3 regions of the Chitinibacter fontanus genome follow, and region 2 is predicted to be linked to each of the others. Evidence: predicted binding sites of a transcription regulator. Region 2 holds the regulator's gene; each other region holds the start of a gene.
What was found. Region 2 encodes FNR, which switches genes on or off when oxygen is low (the NO sensors DNR and NnrR bind a similar motif). Its sites were predicted from a motif close to TTGATNNNNATCAA; they were not measured.

Region 1: ubiU (ubiquinone anaerobic biosynthesis protein UbiU) is a predicted target of FNR. The motif match lies at 4,140-4,153, and genes of this name have one in related genera.
Region 3: HZU75_RS14465 (bacteriohemerythrin) is a predicted target of FNR. The motif match lies at 3,553-3,566, and genes of this name have one in related genera.

The regions. Positions count from the first base shown of each region.
Region 1 covers NZ_CP058952.1:1,450,161-1,455,927, forward strand. Annotated here, with positions in the region: gene HZU75_RS06695 (Hsp70 family protein) at 1-656, shown strand, start outside; gene HZU75_RS06700 (hypothetical protein) at 898-1,731, shown strand; gene HZU75_RS06705 (succinylglutamate desuccinylase/aspartoacylase family protein) at 1,867-2,865, opposite strand; gene gnd (phosphogluconate dehydrogenase (NAD(+)-dependent, decarboxylating)) at 2,996-3,907, opposite strand; gene ubiU (ubiquinone anaerobic biosynthesis protein UbiU) at 4,208-5,212, shown strand; gene HZU75_RS06720 (U32 family peptidase) at 5,215-5,767, shown strand, end outside.
Region 2 covers NZ_CP058952.1:3,586,715-3,592,481, reverse strand. Annotated here, with positions in the region: gene nagE (N-acetylglucosamine-specific PTS transporter subunit IIBC) at 1-329, shown strand, start outside; gene HZU75_RS17035 (PTS sugar transporter subunit IIA) at 356-838, shown strand; gene HZU75_RS17030 (hypothetical protein) at 917-1,195, opposite strand; gene fnr (fumarate/nitrate reduction transcriptional regulator Fnr) at 1,647-2,393, opposite strand; gene hemN (oxygen-independent coproporphyrinogen III oxidase) at 2,553-3,977, shown strand; gene HZU75_RS17015 (sulfite exporter TauE/SafE family protein) at 4,020-4,688, shown strand; gene HZU75_RS17010 (GNAT family N-acetyltransferase) at 4,727-5,218, opposite strand; gene HZU75_RS17005 (YkgJ family cysteine cluster protein) at 5,282-5,626, shown strand; gene HZU75_RS17000 (DEAD/DEAH box helicase) at 5,731-5,767, opposite strand, start outside.
Region 3 covers NZ_CP058952.1:3,025,691-3,031,457, forward strand. Annotated here, with positions in the region: gene queA (tRNA preQ1(34) S-adenosylmethionine ribosyltransferase-isomerase QueA) at 1-512, shown strand, start outside; gene tgt (tRNA guanosine(34) transglycosylase Tgt) at 856-1,968, shown strand; gene HZU75_RS14460 (HD-GYP domain-containing protein) at 2,160-3,527, shown strand; gene HZU75_RS14465 (bacteriohemerythrin) at 3,638-4,087, shown strand; gene HZU75_RS14470 (NAD-dependent epimerase/dehydratase family protein) at 4,112-5,053, opposite strand; gene HZU75_RS14475 (CDP-6-deoxy-delta-3,4-glucoseen reductase) at 5,073-5,767, shown strand, end outside.

The DNA of each region.
Region 1 (5,767 bases), 1.5 Mb from region 2:
GGGGTATGGCCGACCGATCAGCAGATCTATTGGCCAGCGGCGGTGTACATATCGGGGGTACTGATTTCGACAAACGCCTGTCGCTCTCCGGCGTAATGCCCGAGCTGGGCATGGGCACCTTGCTGACCAATAACGCCGAATTTCCCAATAGCGTGTTTTTCCAGCTTGCCACCTGGCACACGATTAACTTTGCCTACACGCGCAAAATGTGGCGCACTTTCCAAGATATTTCACCTGAAGTGGTCGATAAAGTGCGCTTTGAGCGGCTGCTGAACGTGATTCGCCAGCAAGCCGGACACCATCTGGCCATGCGCGTCGAGGAAGCCAAAATCGGCTTATCAAATCAGCTCAGCGTCGCACTCGATCTGGTCGAAGCCGAAAAGGGGCTGATGGCCAATATCAGCCGCGATACGTTTGAAAACGCGATTGCGCAAGAAACCCGCCGCGTCTGCGCGTCGGCCTTGGCCACACTGGCGCAAGCTGGCGTCGCGCCCGATGCGGTCGATACGCTTTTTTTCACCGGTGGCTCATCCGCCGTACCGGCACTGCGCAGCGCACTATCCGCGGCCTTCCCCGTCGCTCGCGCGGTTGAAGGCGACCATTTTGGCAGTGTGGGTTGTGGCTTGGCGGTCGTGGCGCAACAGCGGTATGGTTGAGCAATGATTAAGCGCTAGCTGAGATCTTTGCCACACCCACAAGCGCCATCATCAGAATGTAAGTTTAGAAAAAGATACAATAGGGGCGTTGAACATCAATTCCTCTATGGTATCTATGTCACCGCACAGTCCAAAACAGCCTCGACTTCACACCATCATCAGCACGTTGCTCATCGCGGCCATACTCAGTGCTTGCTCACCCAGTACGCCGGGCGCTAAAAGCCTCAATAGAGAAGAGTTAATGAAGTTGGTATTCCCGACTTGGGAGCCAAAAGGTAAAAATCAGATTCAAGATATTAACCAGCCCAGCGATCAAGTACAAACCAGCTCTACCCCTGCCGAAAACGAATTACGCTACCGAATTACTCCGCAGCAAGTCGTACAGCTCGATGCGGATCATGCCGTCATGATCACCGGCTCGGCACTCGTCGATCAAACCGGAGAAATTGCGGGTGGTCATGCTTCACCGGGTATTATCAGCGCATTCTGGTTTAAGAAAGATAAAGACCTTTGGACATTCGTCTCTCAACAAGACGAAGTCGCTACTGCAGGTAAATATGGCGAGCCTGACGAGACTAAAGTAATCCGCTTGGATCAAACTCGGTTTGCCATCTCGATTGAAAGTTCGGATTGTTTTCAAGGCGAATGCTTTACCAACCTTAATTTGTTTGAGATTGGGCAGTCTGAAATTAAGCCATTATTGAATACAGCGATAAGCCTTAGCTCCAGCAATGTAGAATCGCGTGATTGTGAAGCAACAATGAGTCAAGCAGTAGGCAAAGCCATTGAGCGCCAACTCGAAGAAGATCATTTCAGCGCACACGAATGTTATGACATAACTGGCAAATGGCATATTGATGCCAAAGGCCATCAGCCTGGCGATGTGATTGTCGAATTTAATGGCAAACAAGAACACCAAATTGAATTAAGCCGTGAAGTTGGTGCAACTGAAAATGATCCAACACTGATCAAGATTCAATCGACGCTCAATGAGATCAAGCAAAAACAGGTTTTTCGCTATAAAAACGGTCAATATCAGCCTGTAGGTGGAAAAAATCCTAATCCCGAGCAATGAGCCTCGAATATAGTCAGTTACAGCCCTAGATTATTTCCAATTGAGACTCCAACAAAAAGCCGCTGAATTAATTCAGCGGCTTTAACGTATGTACCCACAAGTCAATCAATACTAGTGTTATCGGGTTATACCCTATTAAGCATAACGAGTAGATTTCATCCCATCGACCAGTCGATCACTGTGCTGCGCAAAGTAGAACCACTCGTTGCCTGGGTTAGCGGCGGGGTTCGGGAACAGGATATAGCCATCGGCGGGCGCGGTCACAGCGCTGCCGTCGGCGCGGTGGCCGATCAGATCACCAGCATGCAGCTTGTCAAAGCTCGCCCACGTTTTCACAAAGGCATCGCCCTGATCATGACGATCAATGACTTGTGTCAGCTTGAGCAATTCAAACTCGGTTTGCACGGCAGGCGCAGGCAAATCAGCCAAGTGCAGCTGGGCGATGGTATTGCGAATGGCTTGGTAGGCCACTTCGGGCGCATCGGCATCCAGATGCTGCCCGCATTCCAAGGTCAGCGAAATACCGCCATGGGCGCGCGTGTATTCGGTGGTACCGACGCCGTAGCTTGGGTCGGTGCTGAGCATTTGCGCGCGCTCGCTGGCATTGCTATGGGCGAGGCGATTTTTTACGCCTTCGGCATAGGTTTCCAGCCAACCTTCCACAATGCGTTTAGGCCCAAGGCGCACGGCGAGTGCTTCTTCTTCGGCGGCGCGAGAAAATGGCGACAATTCACCGTCGTTATTTTCTGGCCCAAGCATAATAAACGGCTCGCCCGGCGGGTTGGTCGTTGAATGCAGATCGAGCAATACATCTTGCTGCTCCAGAATCGGGCACAACATATTGGCAATGCGGTCTTCAAAATCGTGCGGCAGCGCATTGGGGCGCAGATTGCGATTCAAGTTGCGATCGCCATTGCGCTCGTTTTTAGCGTGCGCCAACGGGTTGGTAACTGGAATAAAAGTAATCTGGCCGCGTTGCAGCACTAATTCGCCCGCATCGAGCTCGCGCATGATGCGCTCAATTGCGATCGAGCCACAAATCTCATTGCCATGCACCGCGCCAAGTACCACCAACTTAGGACCAGCCGTCAGGCCGTGATAAACATAAGATTTGAGCATGTGCTGATGATGCATGGCGCGTTTTCCAGAAGAAAATCAAAGAGTCGCAATTATCGCGGTATTACCAAGAAATGGCGAGAATGTGGGCATAAAAAAACGCCATCAATGATGGCGTTTTTGGTTTTCAGCACTTTTTATTCAGCGCTTACTTTTTAGACATGGCGTGACCGCCAAAGGCATTGCGCATCAGCGACAACATTTTCATTGCGTAGTCGTCGTTGCCGCGTGAAGCAAAGCGCGCGTATAGGCTAGTAGCCATCACTGGCGCAGGTACACCTAGCTCAACCGATTCCAGCACTGACCAACGACCTTCACCAGAATCAGGCACGTAGGCGTTCAAGTCGGCCAACTCAACGTCATGCGAGAATGATTCCGCCACCAAGTCAAGCAACCATGAGCGCACGACCGAGCTATGGCGCCAAGTTTCAGCGATTTCAGCCACGTCCAGATCAAATTCTTTCTTCGCTTTCAGCATTGCAAAGCCTTCAGCAAACGCTTGCATCATGCCGTATTCAATACCGTTGTGCAGCATTTTGGTGTAGTGACCAGAGCCCGCAGGGCCGGTGTGTGTCCAGCCGCGGCTTGCGTCTGGTGCCAAAATTTTCATAAATGGCGTCGCGATTTCTGCGGCGTCTTTATCGCCACCAAACATCAAACAATAGCCGTTTTGCAGGCCCCAAACGCCGCCAGAAACGCCAGCATCAACAAACTTGATGTTCAGCTCAGCCAATTCAGCCGCGTGGCGCTGGCTGTCTTTGTACATCGCGTTCGCACCATCAATAATCAAATCACCCGGAGCGAGCAGGGTTTTCATTTCAGCAAACGCAGCTTCAGAAATGTCACCCGATGGCAGCATCAGCCATACCACGCGTGGCGTTGGCAGCGCGGCGATCAGCTCAGGCACAGACGCAAACGCACGGAAGTTGGCTTCTTCTTTAGCCAAACCTTCACGCGTCTCTGCGCTCACGTCAAAGCCAAACACATTGGCTCCGCCGCGTGCGAGACGGCGCGCCATATTGCCGCCCATTTTGCCCAAACCGATCATTGCGATATTCATTGTGTAGTCCCTTCTAGGTGTCCGACCGACGACGGGTAGTCGTGGTGTGCCTGTAGCTAGTAATAATTCGTACCCGTATTTTCTAGCAAGACAGCGCGAACGCCAAGCCGCTTTTGCACTAATTGCCTAATTAATTTACTAAATTTTTGCAAATTACGGTCTTTTTACGCCTCAACTCCTATTCTGCTGCTTTTTGCCTACCTCTAATGCACCAAACTGAGTCATGCAAAACTTGACCTGCATTAAGGCAATGCATAGCCAGTCCACCTAAGCTGCGCTATCTGCAAACTGGGAGCTGCTATGTCTGCGCATTTGCCCGAACTGATTTGCCCTGCCGGTAGCCTGCCCGCGCTTAAAGCCGCGGTTGATCATGGCGCTGACGCTGTTTATCTCGGCTTTAAAAACGCCACCAATGCCCGCAACTTTGCTGGGCTTAATTTCACCGATACACAAATCCGCACTGGCATTGAGTACGCGCAATCACGCGACCGCGAAGTGCTGGTGGCAATCAATACCTACGCACAAGCGGGTCGTGTCAAAGAATGGCACGCAGCGATTGATGCAGCCGCCGATGCCGGCGCCAATGCCGTGATCTTGGCCGACTTGGGCTTGCTTGACTATGCAATGCGCGTGCATCCGCAGCTCAATCGCCATTTGTCGGTGCAAGGCTCGGCGACTAATTTTGAAGCGGTGAATCTGGCGCAAGATTATTTCGGCATCCGTCGCGCAGTCCTGCCGCGCGTACTGACATTACCGCAGGTTGAATACGTCATCAAAAATACCTCAGTTGAGATCGAGGTCTTTGGTTTTGGCAGCTTGTGCGTCATGGCCGAAGGGCGTTGCATTTTATCGAGCTACGCGACGGGTGAATCACCTAATACCCACGGGGTGTGTTCACCTGCAAGCCATGTTCAATGGATCCCACAAGGCGATACCATGGATACACGCCTCAATGGCATCTTAATCGACCATTTTGAAGCAGGCGAACCCGCCGGTTACCCTACGCTGTGCAAAGGGAGGTTTGAAGTTAACAATGCCACCTATTACGCGCTGGAAGAACCCACCAGCCTGAACGCTTTATCTGTGCTACCTGAGCTATTACGCATCGGTGTTCGTGCGATCAAAGTCGAAGGCCGACAACGTAGCCCAGCCTACACCGCCGAAGTCACCAAAACACTGCGTGCCGCGATTGATGCCGCTGGTGATGCACGCTATTCGGTGAAACCCGCGTGGCAGCAAGCGCTGACTAAAGTATCGGAAGGCCATCAGCAAACTCTCGGCGCCTACAGCCGACCTTGGAGATAACGATGCAACTCACTCTTGGCCCATTGCTGTACTACTGGCCGAAACAGCAAGTGCTCGATTTTTATGCCCAAGCGGCCGATTGGCCAGTGGCCAGCATTTATTTAGGTGAAGTCGTTTGCGCACGCCGTCATGAGCTTCGCACCGCTGACTGGCTGGCACTGGGCTCCGAACTAGCGCAAAGTGGTAAGCAGATTATTTACAGCTCGCAAGCAGTGCTGGAGTCGGGCTCGGATTTATCCAGCCTGCGCAAACTAGCCCAAGCAGGTGGCGTATTGGAAGCCAATGATTTGGGCGCGATCCGCATCGCCCGTGAGGCAGGCATCGCCTACGTTGCCGGGCCTCACTTGAATATTTACAACGGCCCCGCGCTCGATTGGCATATCAATGCAGGTGCAACACGCTGGGTTGCCCCACTGGAAGCCAGCGCGAACACCGTGGCCGCCATCCTGAGCGAAAAAACGGCGGAAATTGAAACTGAGATTTTTGCCCACGGCCGGCTGCCGCTAGCCTTTTCTGCCCGCTGCTTTACCGCCCGCCACTTTGACCTGAGCAAAG
Region 2 (5,767 bases):
AAACGCCTGGTCGTGAAGATGAAGTTGCTGGTGAAGCTGCTGCAGCTCCTGCTGCTTCAACTGCTGCTGGTGATGTGGCGCAATTAGGTGCTGCCTACGTAAACGTAGTTGGCGGTGCTGCAAACATCACTAATATTGATGCGTGTATCACTCGTCTGCGTCTTTCTGTGAATGATGCTGATCTGGTTGATGAAGCGGCTGCTAAACGCCTTGGCGCAAGCGGTGTGATCAAACTGAACAAGCAGAGCGTGCAAATTATCGTTGGGCCAAAAGCTGAGTTGATTGCTGACCAGTTGCGTGCCAATGTAGGCGTAGCTGCAAAAAAGTAACTGAGGCTGCACCGCAGCCAGCTGCGGTGGCTGTGGCCTCTAACCCCGGCGAAATTGTTCTGCTTTCCCCATTGACGGGTGAAGTGGTGGCTTTGGAAGATGTGCCTGATGCGGCATTTGCAACTAAGGCAGTTGGGGATGGTGTAGCGATCTTGCCAACAGGCAAGTTAGTGGTGGCACCATGCGATGGGCAATTGGTAAAGATTTTTAATACTAACCATGCTTTTGCCCTCGTTAATGATGCAGGGGTTGAATTGATTGTTCACATTGGTATTGAAACGGTGAAACTCGGTGGTCAAGGCTTTACGCGCTTGGCTGAGCAGGGTAGCTTCGTTAAGGCGGGTCAGCCTGTCTTGGAATTGGATCTTGAATTCCTTGGTGCCAATGCAAAATCAGTGATTAGCCCTGTTGTTTTGACCAATGCAGATGATTTTGCGCCAGTTGCTAATTTGGCAGTTGGCTCAGTGATTGCAGGTCAAACACCGCTCTACACGATTCGTAAAAAATAAATTTGGGCTTAGGGCTCAAATCTGAAACGCCACCCTCGGGTGGCGTTTTTATTTTTAACTTAGCATTTGTAAGCGTTATTAATATATTGCCAGTAGTTGCGCGATTTGGCGGGCGGGTGAGTCGTTTGTATTGATGGCTGAATGTGTCGGAGTTGCAAAAAAATTGCTGGTTTGCGGGTGATGGGCAATAAAGAACTCTTGTGAGGCGGATTCAGCCAGATAGCGCCGCGATAAGCTGGCTAGTGTTTGGGTTTGTAATTGCTGTTGGGCAATTAGGCTGGCAAGTTGGGCTAGTAGGTCGCTTTGGTTGAGTTGAAACGGATGGGTTTCATCTTTTGGTGTACGCTGCGGATCCATTTGCCAGTTAAAGAATGGCGGTGTGCCTTGTGGTGAGATGAGTGCCAGCCATAGCTGATAGAGAAAGCCGCAGGCTCCTAAGTGCCCTGCATGAAGCCATGCATTGTGGCTTGGTGTGAGTGCGTCAAGAATGTCTGCGGCTTGGTCGAGGTGATGGTTGTTGCCACTTGCAAGCGCAAAAAAACCATGGCTTGGTGCAAAGGGGCTGGGCCAAAGAATTGCATCGATTAGCTTTGCGGCGCTTTTGTGAAGATCCAGTACTTGCGCGGTATTTTGCAGTTGGATAGCGATTACAAGATCATTTGGGCTAAAATTTGTTTGGAACTGGCTAAATGGATGCAGGCAGTAGCTGCCAGTGGGGGCTTTAATAATAGACGGGCACTTATTAGAGGTATTAGTTCAGGGGGTGCTATTAGATGGGTTTGCATCAATATACCCCCTGAGGTGTAATTTATTCGTCGTGGCAGGTGTTAAGTAGTTTCTTTAGGCTATCAATGTTTTCTAGTTCAATTAGGCGGTTTTGTACTTTGATAAAGCCTTGGTCTTGGAATTTAGACAAAGTCCGGCTGACTGTTTCAAGTTTGAGCCCTAAATAGCTACCAATTTCTTCGCGGGTCATGCGCAAATGGAAGCTACTTGAAGAGTAGCCGCGAATTGCAAAGCGTTGCGATAAATTCAATAGGAATGCAGCTAGACGCTCTTCGGCTTTCATATTGCCCAAGAGTAGCATTACGCCGTGATCGCGGACTATCTCGCGACTCATTACTTTGTGGAAGTGGCGTTGTAGTAGTGGGATTTCGCGTGATAAATCTTCGATGTCATTGAAGGGTAATTCACACACTTCACTGTCTTCTAGTGCGATCGCGTCGCAAGTGTGAACGTCGGTGCTAATTGCATCCATGCCCATCAATTCGCCTGACATATGAAAGCCAGTGACTTGCTCGCGGCCATCTTCGGAAATCACGCTGGCTTTGAAAAAACCAAGGCGAATCGCGTACAGCGAGCGGAAAGGCTCGCCGGCACGATATAGAGCTTCGCCGCGTTTGATTGGGCGAGCTTGCGTAATGATGGTGTCAAGCTCTTGCATTTCTTCTTGTGACAGACCCAGTGGTAAACACAGTTCGCGTAAGCTGCAATTAGTGCATGAATTACGCAGATGACGTGGGGACATGTCGCGAACTTGGATGGGGGAAATCATGAAACTCTCACAAGAAAATAATAAGTCGTGCGGGGGGAGTATTGTAACTCTCGGAAGAGGTAGATACCCCACTGTCATTGCTGTTGGCTTGATCTAGATCAAGTTGGCTCATTGTACTAGCTTTTAAGCTGCGGCAGCTAGTATGAGGATAGAGTAATTATGTCGGTTTCAAAATTTGTAGGTCAGCACGCGCCAGCAGATCAAGGTGGGGTTTGTTTTGATCGAGATCTGATTGTGCGCTATGACGGTAAAGGGCCGCGTTATACGTCCTATCCCACTGCAGATCGGTTTAACCAAGCCGTGAATAGTGAGCAATATGCGCAAATCTTGCAGCAAAGATTGCCCGGTGCTTTACTCAATCCATTGTCGCTTTATTTTCACATTCCTTTCTGTAATACCGTATGTTACTACTGCGGCTGTAACAAGATTATTACGAAAGACAAGAGTAAAGCGGATGATTATATTCGTTATCTCAGTAAAGAAATCGCAATGCATGCGGCCAATCTACCGGGCCGTCCCAAGGTGAGTCAGCTGCATTTGGGTGGCGGTACGCCCACCTTTATGTCAGAGCAGCAGCTACAGCGCTTGATGGATATCGTGCGTGAGCATTTTGAATTGCTGCCAACGGGTGAGTATTCGATTGAAATTGATCCGCGCAAAGTGGGTGAGCCGATGATCCGCACTTTGGCTCAGCTGGGATTCAATCGAATGAGCGTAGGTATTCAGGATTTCAATCCTGAGGTACAGCTTGCGGTTAATCGAGTGCAAACCGAGCAGGAGACTCGTTCGGTAATTGAGGCTGCACGGATGCATGGTTTTAAATCGGTCAGTGTCGATCTGATTTATGGTCTTCCTAAGCAAACCGTCGCGAGCATCGCTGAGACCATTGCTCGAGTGCTGACACTGAAGCCTGATCGGATTGCACTTTACAATTACGCGCATCTGCCTGAACGCTTTATGCCTCAGCGGCGCATTAATGAGGCCGAATTGCCAAGCGCAGATGCTAAGCTCGATATGTTGCAAAATTCGATTGCACAGTTGCTCGATGCGGGCTATGTGCTGATTGGTATGGATCACTTTGCGCTACCCAATGATGATTTGGCGGTGGCGCAGCGGCGTGGGCGTTTGCAGCGCAATTTTCAAGGCTATTCAACCCATGCTGATTGTGATTTGCTGGCCTTTGGGGTTTCGTCAATTGGTAAAGTGGGCGCTAACTATCACCAAAACGTGAAGACGCTGGAAGAGTACTATGCCAAGCTCGATGCGGATGAATTTCCGGTCGTGCGTGGGTTGCAAATGAATCGGGATGATGTGATCCGGCGGGCAGTGATTCAGGCCTTGATGTGCCAGTTTGAGCTGTATTATCAAGCGATTGAAGTCAGCTACATGATTGAGTTTGGCGACTATTTTGCCGAGGAATTGAGTCTGCTGCAGCCAATGGTCGACGATGGCTTACTTACGATTGAATCGGAGGGGCTATTTGTGACGCCAACAGGGCGTTTGCTGATTCGCTCGATTGCGATGGTGTTTGATCGTTATTTGCGGACAAGCACTACCCAAGCGCGGTATTCTCGGCTGATCTGAGTTTTGGGTTTGGCGCTGCAAGGGCGCCAAACAGCTTTTCTAATGTTAGAAATCAATTTATTTGCGCTGTTTATGGCTGGCTTGCTCGGCGGCGGGCATTGTATTGGCATGTGCGGTGGCATAGTGACTGCATTTAGTCTGCAGTTGCCGCCGGGGGCGCGTTGGCCGTATTTACTGGGCTTCAATGTTGGTCGCTTGGCGGGATATGCCTTGATCGGGGCGCTGTTGGGTGGATTGGCGAGTTTTGCGACCTTGGCTGCCTTGCAATCGCTCAAGCTGATCCTGTTTGTGCTTGCCAATCTGCTATTGCTGGTATTGGGCTGGTATATCGCTGGCTGGAGTCGGGTGCTAACTCGTGTTGAGGCTTTGGGGCAGCCCATTTGGCGGCGTGTGCAGCCGTTGATACGCAAGCTATTACCCGTACATAGTATCTGGCAGACGCCCTTGATTGGTCTGCTTTGGGGCTGGATACCCTGTGGCTTGGTCTACACGGCTAGCCTGTCTGCATTGGCGAGTGCAAATCCAGTCAGTGGCGCAGCCGTGATGTTGGCTTTTGGTTTGGGGACTTTGCCCAACTTGCTGCTGATGGGCCTGATGGCGCAGCGCTTACAGTCCTTGCTTAAAAAGCTGTGGGTGCGTCGGATGTGTGGGCTTACGATCAGTGCGTTGGCACTGTATCAGTTGTATTTGCTCGTTAGGTATCTGGCTTGAGGCCTTTCTTGATATCGTTTCTAGCAATATACATCGGCTTAAAGTAGTTTTTGCATTAAAACCGCTTGCCCATATTGACTCAAGCTGGTGTCTTGCCGCGGGTGATCGCTAAATCCAAGCTTGCGCCAGAATGAGTCTGCGCCACCGACTGCGACCAGCATTGCCATCGTAAAACCCTGTTGTTGCGCCCAGTCGCAGGCATGCTGCGCCAGTAGTGTACTGAGTTTCTGGCCTCGCCCATCCGGGTGAATGGCTAAATCGTGCAAATAAAAACGGTCAGCGCTGTTTGGCCACGGTTGCTCGCCGCGATTGAGTGCTGGGGGCGTTTCGCCTTGCCAGGGATGGCAAAACAAATAGCCCTGTGCGATGCCCGTTACTTCGATTATCCAGTTGCAATCTGGAGCAAAGCTCAGTTTGGCCTGGAAAGTAGGGTGGTCTTCTAGCAATTCGGGCGGATAGCAGGCGGCCTGAATTTCCAGAATACGCGGCAGATCACTGCTTAGAATGGGGCGAATAACGGGCGTTGACACTTGACCTCACAGCAGGTTTTGGATTGAATGCGGCTCGGTATTTTAATTGAAAGGTGAGCGATTGTGAGTGCAAATAACCCCTGTATGAGCTGTGGCGCCTGCTGTGCTGCGTTTCGTGTCTCGTTTGATCGCTCTGAGTTGGCGAGTGAAGGTGGCCTTGTGCCCGATGGCCTGGCGGACTACGAGACGTCGTATACCGCCCGTTTGCGGGGTACTGACTATGCGCAGCCACGTTGCTTGGCGCTGGTGGGGACGATTGGGCAGCAGGTATCCTGTGGCATCTATCGCGAACGACCATCGCCGTGCCGTGAGTTTGGTATGCTGGCCGAAATCGGGGTGTTTAGTGAGGCCTGTAATCGCGCGCGCGCTCGGCACGGTTTGCCGCCTTTGGAAATAGCCGCAGAGTAGGGGGTATTGCTTGCTAAGCTTTATTAGATTTGCGCTAGGTGTAAATACCCCGCAATAAAAAAGGCAGCCTAGGCTGCCTTTTTTAACTTCAGAGCCATGTCGACTTAGCTGAAGCGGCCACCACCACGGTTGCCACCACTT
Region 3 (5,767 bases), 560 kb from region 2:
CCGTAGCGGCACCAACTGCTGGGCTGCACTTTACCGATGAGTTACTCGAACAATTACGCGCGATGGGGGTTAAAACGCAGTTTTTAACGTTGCATGTCGGCGCGGGTACATTTATGCCGGTGCGTGTAGATAATATTGCCGAGCACGTAATGCATCACGAGCGGTATAAAATCCCTGCTGATACGCAAGCCGCAATTCGCGATGCTAAGGCCGCAGGTAAACGCGTGATTGCGGTGGGTACTACCTCGTTGCGCGCGCTGGAGGCCTCATCACAGCAAGGTTTGTTGGCAGAGCCTGAGGGTGATACCAATATTTTCATCAAGCCAGGTTATCAATTTCAAGTCGTTGATCGCTTGATTACGAATTTTCACCTGCCAAAATCCACCTTGCTAATGTTAGTTGCAGCCTTTGCTGGGCACGATACGATGCGCGCCGCGTACGAACATGCAGTTGCGCAGCAATATCGTTTTTTTAGCTATGGCGACTCGATGTTGCTAGAACCGCAGCGCTAAAGATCGTTCCTACAACAAGCTAAAAGGCGAAGCGTGGTTCTTCGCCTTTTTTGTGCCTGCTCAATTTGATTGCGCTGAATGATCACAGCAGTGAGTGCTACTTAATCGTTTGAAGTGGTGGTTCAAGTCTTCCAGTGTTTTCGTGCTATCAATAGGCGTGACTTGTCACTAAATGTGTTCAGAGTGTGCATTCCGGCAGATAAAAAAACGAGAATTCACGCAGCCTGCGGTCTAATGGTTTGTTTTTATTGCGTAATATTCAACTTGCCAGCTTAGGCCTAGCCCGTTAATCTTGCCGCCTCGCGCTGGACTGTGTATCTGGCTGCTTTTTTTGGGAAATCTCATGCAATTCGAACTAAAAACCACCTCCGCCGGCGCGCGCCGTGGCACGTTGACCCTCAATCATGGCGTCGTGCAAACGCCGGTGTTTATGCCTGTTGGCACTTACGGTACCGTCAAAGCGATGACGCCGCGCGATTTGAACGATATTAAAGCGCAAATTATCTTAGGCAATACTTTCCACTTGTGGCTGCGCCCGGGTTTGGAAGTGATTGAGCAATTTGGCGGTCTGCATCAATTTATGGGCTGGGATAAGCCGATGTTGACCGATTCGGGTGGTTTCCAGGTATTTAGTCTGGGTGCGATGCGCAAAATCACCGAAGAAGGCGTCAAATTTCAAAGTCCGATTAATGGCGATAAATTATTTCTGACGCCCGAAGAATCCATGCGCATTCAGAAGGTGCTCAATTCCGACGTCGTGATGATTTTCGACGAATGCACGCCGTATCCGGCTGATCATAAAACTGCTGCTGAATCGATGCGTCTGAGTCTGCGTTGGGCCAAACGCTCGAAAGACGAATTCAATAAGCTGGAAAATCCAAACGCGCTGTTTGGTATTGTGCAGGGCGGGATGCATGAAGACTTGCGCAATGAATCGCTGGCGGGTCTGAACGAGCTTGATTTTCACGGCATGGCGATTGGCGGTTTGTCTGTCGGCGAGCCCAAAGAAGAAATGGAGCGCATTCTGGCGCACACTGCACCGCAATTGCCGGTGAACAAGCCACGCTATTTGATGGGCGTTGGTACGCCGGAAGATTTGGTGTATGGCGTGAGCCAAGGTATTGATATGTTCGATTGCGTGATGCCAACGCGCAATGCACGCAACGGCATGTTGTTTACCCGCTATGGCAATGTGAAGATCAAAAACGCGCATTACAAAAAAGACACGCGCCCGCTCGACGAAAGTTGTGATTGCTACACCTGCCGCAATTTCAGCCGTGCCTACTTGCATCATTTGTTCCGCAGCCAAGAGATTTTGAGCTCACAGCTCAATACCATTCACAATCTGCATTACTACCAAGTGATCATGCAGGAAATGCGTGATGCGATCGAAGCTGACCAATTCCCGCAATACGTAGCGAAATTTAACGCTGATCGCGCACGTGGCGCTGATTAATCTGCCTGAAAGTATTTCAACTCAAACAGCGACCTACGGGTCGCTGTTTTTATTTGGGGTATCTAGCTGTAGCTATTATTTAATATAGTCTACATAGTAATACGGTAGTAGGTATATGGATGCACTACATGTTCGCTCGCTCGCGGCGTGCGATTGTCTATTCTAAAGACTTAACTCATCAGGGTAACGCAATGAGCCAATCTCTAAAGCTTGCTGAATTGCTGGGCGCTTTGTCCTATGCGCTGGATATGACCGAAGGTCAGCCCGAAGGGCATTGTGTGCGCTGTTGCTGGATCGGCGTGCATATCGGCAAGCAGATCGGCATGAGCGAGCAGGCCTTGTGGGAGCTGTATTACACGCTGCTGCTCAAAGATTTGGGCTGTAGCAGCAATGCAGCGCGAATTTGCGAGCTATATCTCACCGATGACCAAAGCTTCAAGCGGGATTTCAAGCTGGTCGGCACCAATCTGTCGCAAGTGCTGGGCTTTGTGTTCGAGCACACCGGGCGCAATGAAAGCTGGACTAAACGACTGACTGCCATCTTAAATATCATGCGCAATGGCGACACGATTGCGCAGGAGCTGATCCAGACGCGCTGCGATCGGGGCGCGCGAATTGCACGGCAATTGCGCTTTCCCGAATCGGTGGCGCTGGGCATTCATTCGCTGGATGAGCACTGGAATGGCGGCGGGCGGCCAGATGGTTTGCAGGGCGCGGATATTCCGCTTAATGCCCGCATCGCCTTGCTGGCCCAAGTGATCGATGTGTTTCATTTTTCCAATGGCCGCGATGCCGCTTTGGCCGAGGTGCGTCACCGCACCGAAGTCTGGTTTGACCCCTTGCTGGTGGCAGCGTTTGAAGTGGTGGCCAAAGACGCCGCGTTTTGGCAGACGTTGAGCGATCCCGACATCGCCAGCGCTGTGCTGGAGCTGGAGCCCGCGCAATTTACGGTGCCGCTCGATGATGAATATATGGATGAAATTGCGTCGGCATTTGGTCAGGTGGTCGATGCCAAAAGCCCATTTACTGCTGGCCATAGCGAGCGCGTGGGGTTTTATGCAGATCTAATCGCGCAGGAATTAGGCCTGGAAGACCGTCGCCGTAAGTGGGTAAAGCGTGCAGCGCTATTGCACGATGTTGGCAAGCTCGGCGTTAGTAGCAGCATTTTAGAAAAGCCTGGCAAGCTCACTGATGACGAGTTTCGCGCGGTGCAGCAGCATGCGCGCTTAAGCGAAGAAATTTTGGGCAAAATCGCGCAATTTGCTGATTTGGCATTTGTGGCTGGCTCGCACCACGAGCGGCTCGATGGTAAAGGCTACCCGCGTGGCTTGAGTGCGCCCGACATTCGGCTGGAAACGCGCATTATCACCGTGGCCGATATTTTTGACGCCATCAGCGCGGAGCGCCCCTATCACGCCGCCAATTCACCAGAAAAAACCATCCAGATTATGAGCGGCATGGTCGGCAATGCCATTGATGCCGATTGTTTTGCCGCGCTCAAGGCGGTGCTAGAGCGTGAGTTGGCTAGTGCGCAGCAGGGTAGTGTTGCAGTTGTGTGAGTTTGGTGTGGCGCTTGTGGTTTGTTTGACTCAAATCAAAATGATGCTCGGTGCTCTGGGCAGTATGCAGGCTAGACAATAGCCAGCGTTGACTGGCAAGGAGTATTCACATGAGCCTGCTTATCGAGTGGAATGAATCATTATCGGTCGGGATTCAAGAGATCGACGAACAGCACAAAGTGCTGGTCAATCTACTGAATGAATTGCACGACGCAATTCGCCATCACCATGGCCGCGATGCCTCGATTGCCGTGCTGCAGCGGCTGGCTGACTACACCCGCATTCACTTCACAGTGGAAGAGAGCCTGATGCGTATTTTGGGCTATCCCGAATACGACACACATAAAGCGCACCATGAAGACCTGATCAGTCAGATGCAAGACTTGCAGGCGCGTATGAACAATGGCGAGTCAATTTCGTTTGAATTGCTGCACTTTTTGCGCAACTGGCTAACCAACCACATCATGGAAGGCGACCAGCGCTACGTAGAGCATTTCCTATCGCGTGGTGCGCAAAAAAGCTGGCACAAGAAAAGCTGGTTGGAGCGCTTTTGGTCTTAAATAGGTATATGGCTACAGATCAATCTAGTATTTGTTTGTAGCAATATACCTTCCTTTGTTGGCATGAAAAAACGCCTCGGTTGTCGGATATTGCAACCGCCAGCGCAATTCACTTTTGGTGCGCTGATTACTCAGCCGCCGCGACTCATTCATATATGACCACATGGTCGGAGAGAGCCGACTTTGTGCTTCTTGGCGACTGAGTTTGGGTACGCGGGGCAGGGTGGTGAAGTCGGAAACCTGGTCAAACCACTCGCTCATCGTGTGCGGCGCGTCGTCGACAATATTGTAGCTACGCTGCGGCAGGCCGCGAAATAGCGTCAAGCAGACCGCATGCGCCAGATCATTGGCATGAATATGATTACTCACGCTATCTTCGCTGGCGATGATGCCCGGCTCGCCCCGCGCAATACGCGCGGTGGGCAGTCGATCGAGTGCATAGATGCCCGGCGCGCGCAAAAGACACACGCGGCGCGTCGCTGATCGACTCTGTGCCCAGTGTCGCAGCTGATGTTCCGCGCTGATGCGGCGCAGGGCGCGGCCGGTGGTGGCTAGCTGCGGCGAGGTTTCGTCAATCCACGCACCGCCATGGTCGCCGTAAACCCCGCTGGTGCTGATATAGACGATGCGGCGCTGTGCTAAAATCCCGTTTTGCGGTTCGCGCGCGCCAGAGCGTCTGCGTGGTGTGCGGGCAAGTGCGGCCAGCAGGCGGCGAGTACGCAGGTCAGCTTCGCCTTCGCCCGGCGGCGTGCTGTGGATGATCGTATCAGCCAGACCCGCCAGGCGCGCTAAAGACTGGCGCTGATCCAGATCGGCGATGATCGGGTGGATACCTAGGGTATGTAGCTGCTGCGCTTTATCGGCGCTGCGTGCAGTGGCATACACCTGAAAGCGCTGGCGTAGCCACGGCAAAGCGCGCTGCACCACATCACCGCAACCTATAATTAACAAGCGTTTTTTTCGCACAAGTCGGAAATCCAAAAGAATGAGCAAGCAACTTATCATTGAACCTTCAGGTCAGCAACTGAGCGTGTTTGACGGTGAAACCCTGCTAGATGCAGCGATGCGCGAGGGCTTTAATATGCCCTATGGCTGCAAAAACGGCTCATGCGGCGCGTGCAAAGGTAAAGTGCTCAGCGGCGAAGTGGCGCATGGCGATCATTCGCCAACGGTGCTGACCAGCGAAGAAATTGAAAAAGGCATGTCGCTATTCTGTTGCGCAACGCCAGTGAGCGACAGCGTCAGCATCGAATGCCGCGAAGTGGCGGCGACCAAAGACATCCAAATTAAAACGCTACCGACCCGCATCGAGAAAATCGACAAGGTGTCACGCGACGTAGCCGTGCTCACACTAAAGCTACCATCGACCGAGCGGCTGCAGTTTCTGGCTGGCCAATACATCGACATCCACACCAAAACCGGCAATAAACGCAGCTTCTCGATTGCCAACGCGCCGCATCAGGAAGGCTATCTCGAATTGCACATCCGCCATGTGCCGGGCGGTGAGTTTTCTGGCTATGTGTGGGAGACGATGAAAGAGCGCGAGATTTTCCGCTTCACCGGCCCGCTGGGCAGCTTCTTTTTGCGCGAAGACTCAGATAAACCGATTATTTTCATCGCCACCGGCACCGGTTTTGCGCCAATCAAAGGCATTATCGAACACGCGCTGCACCACAACAC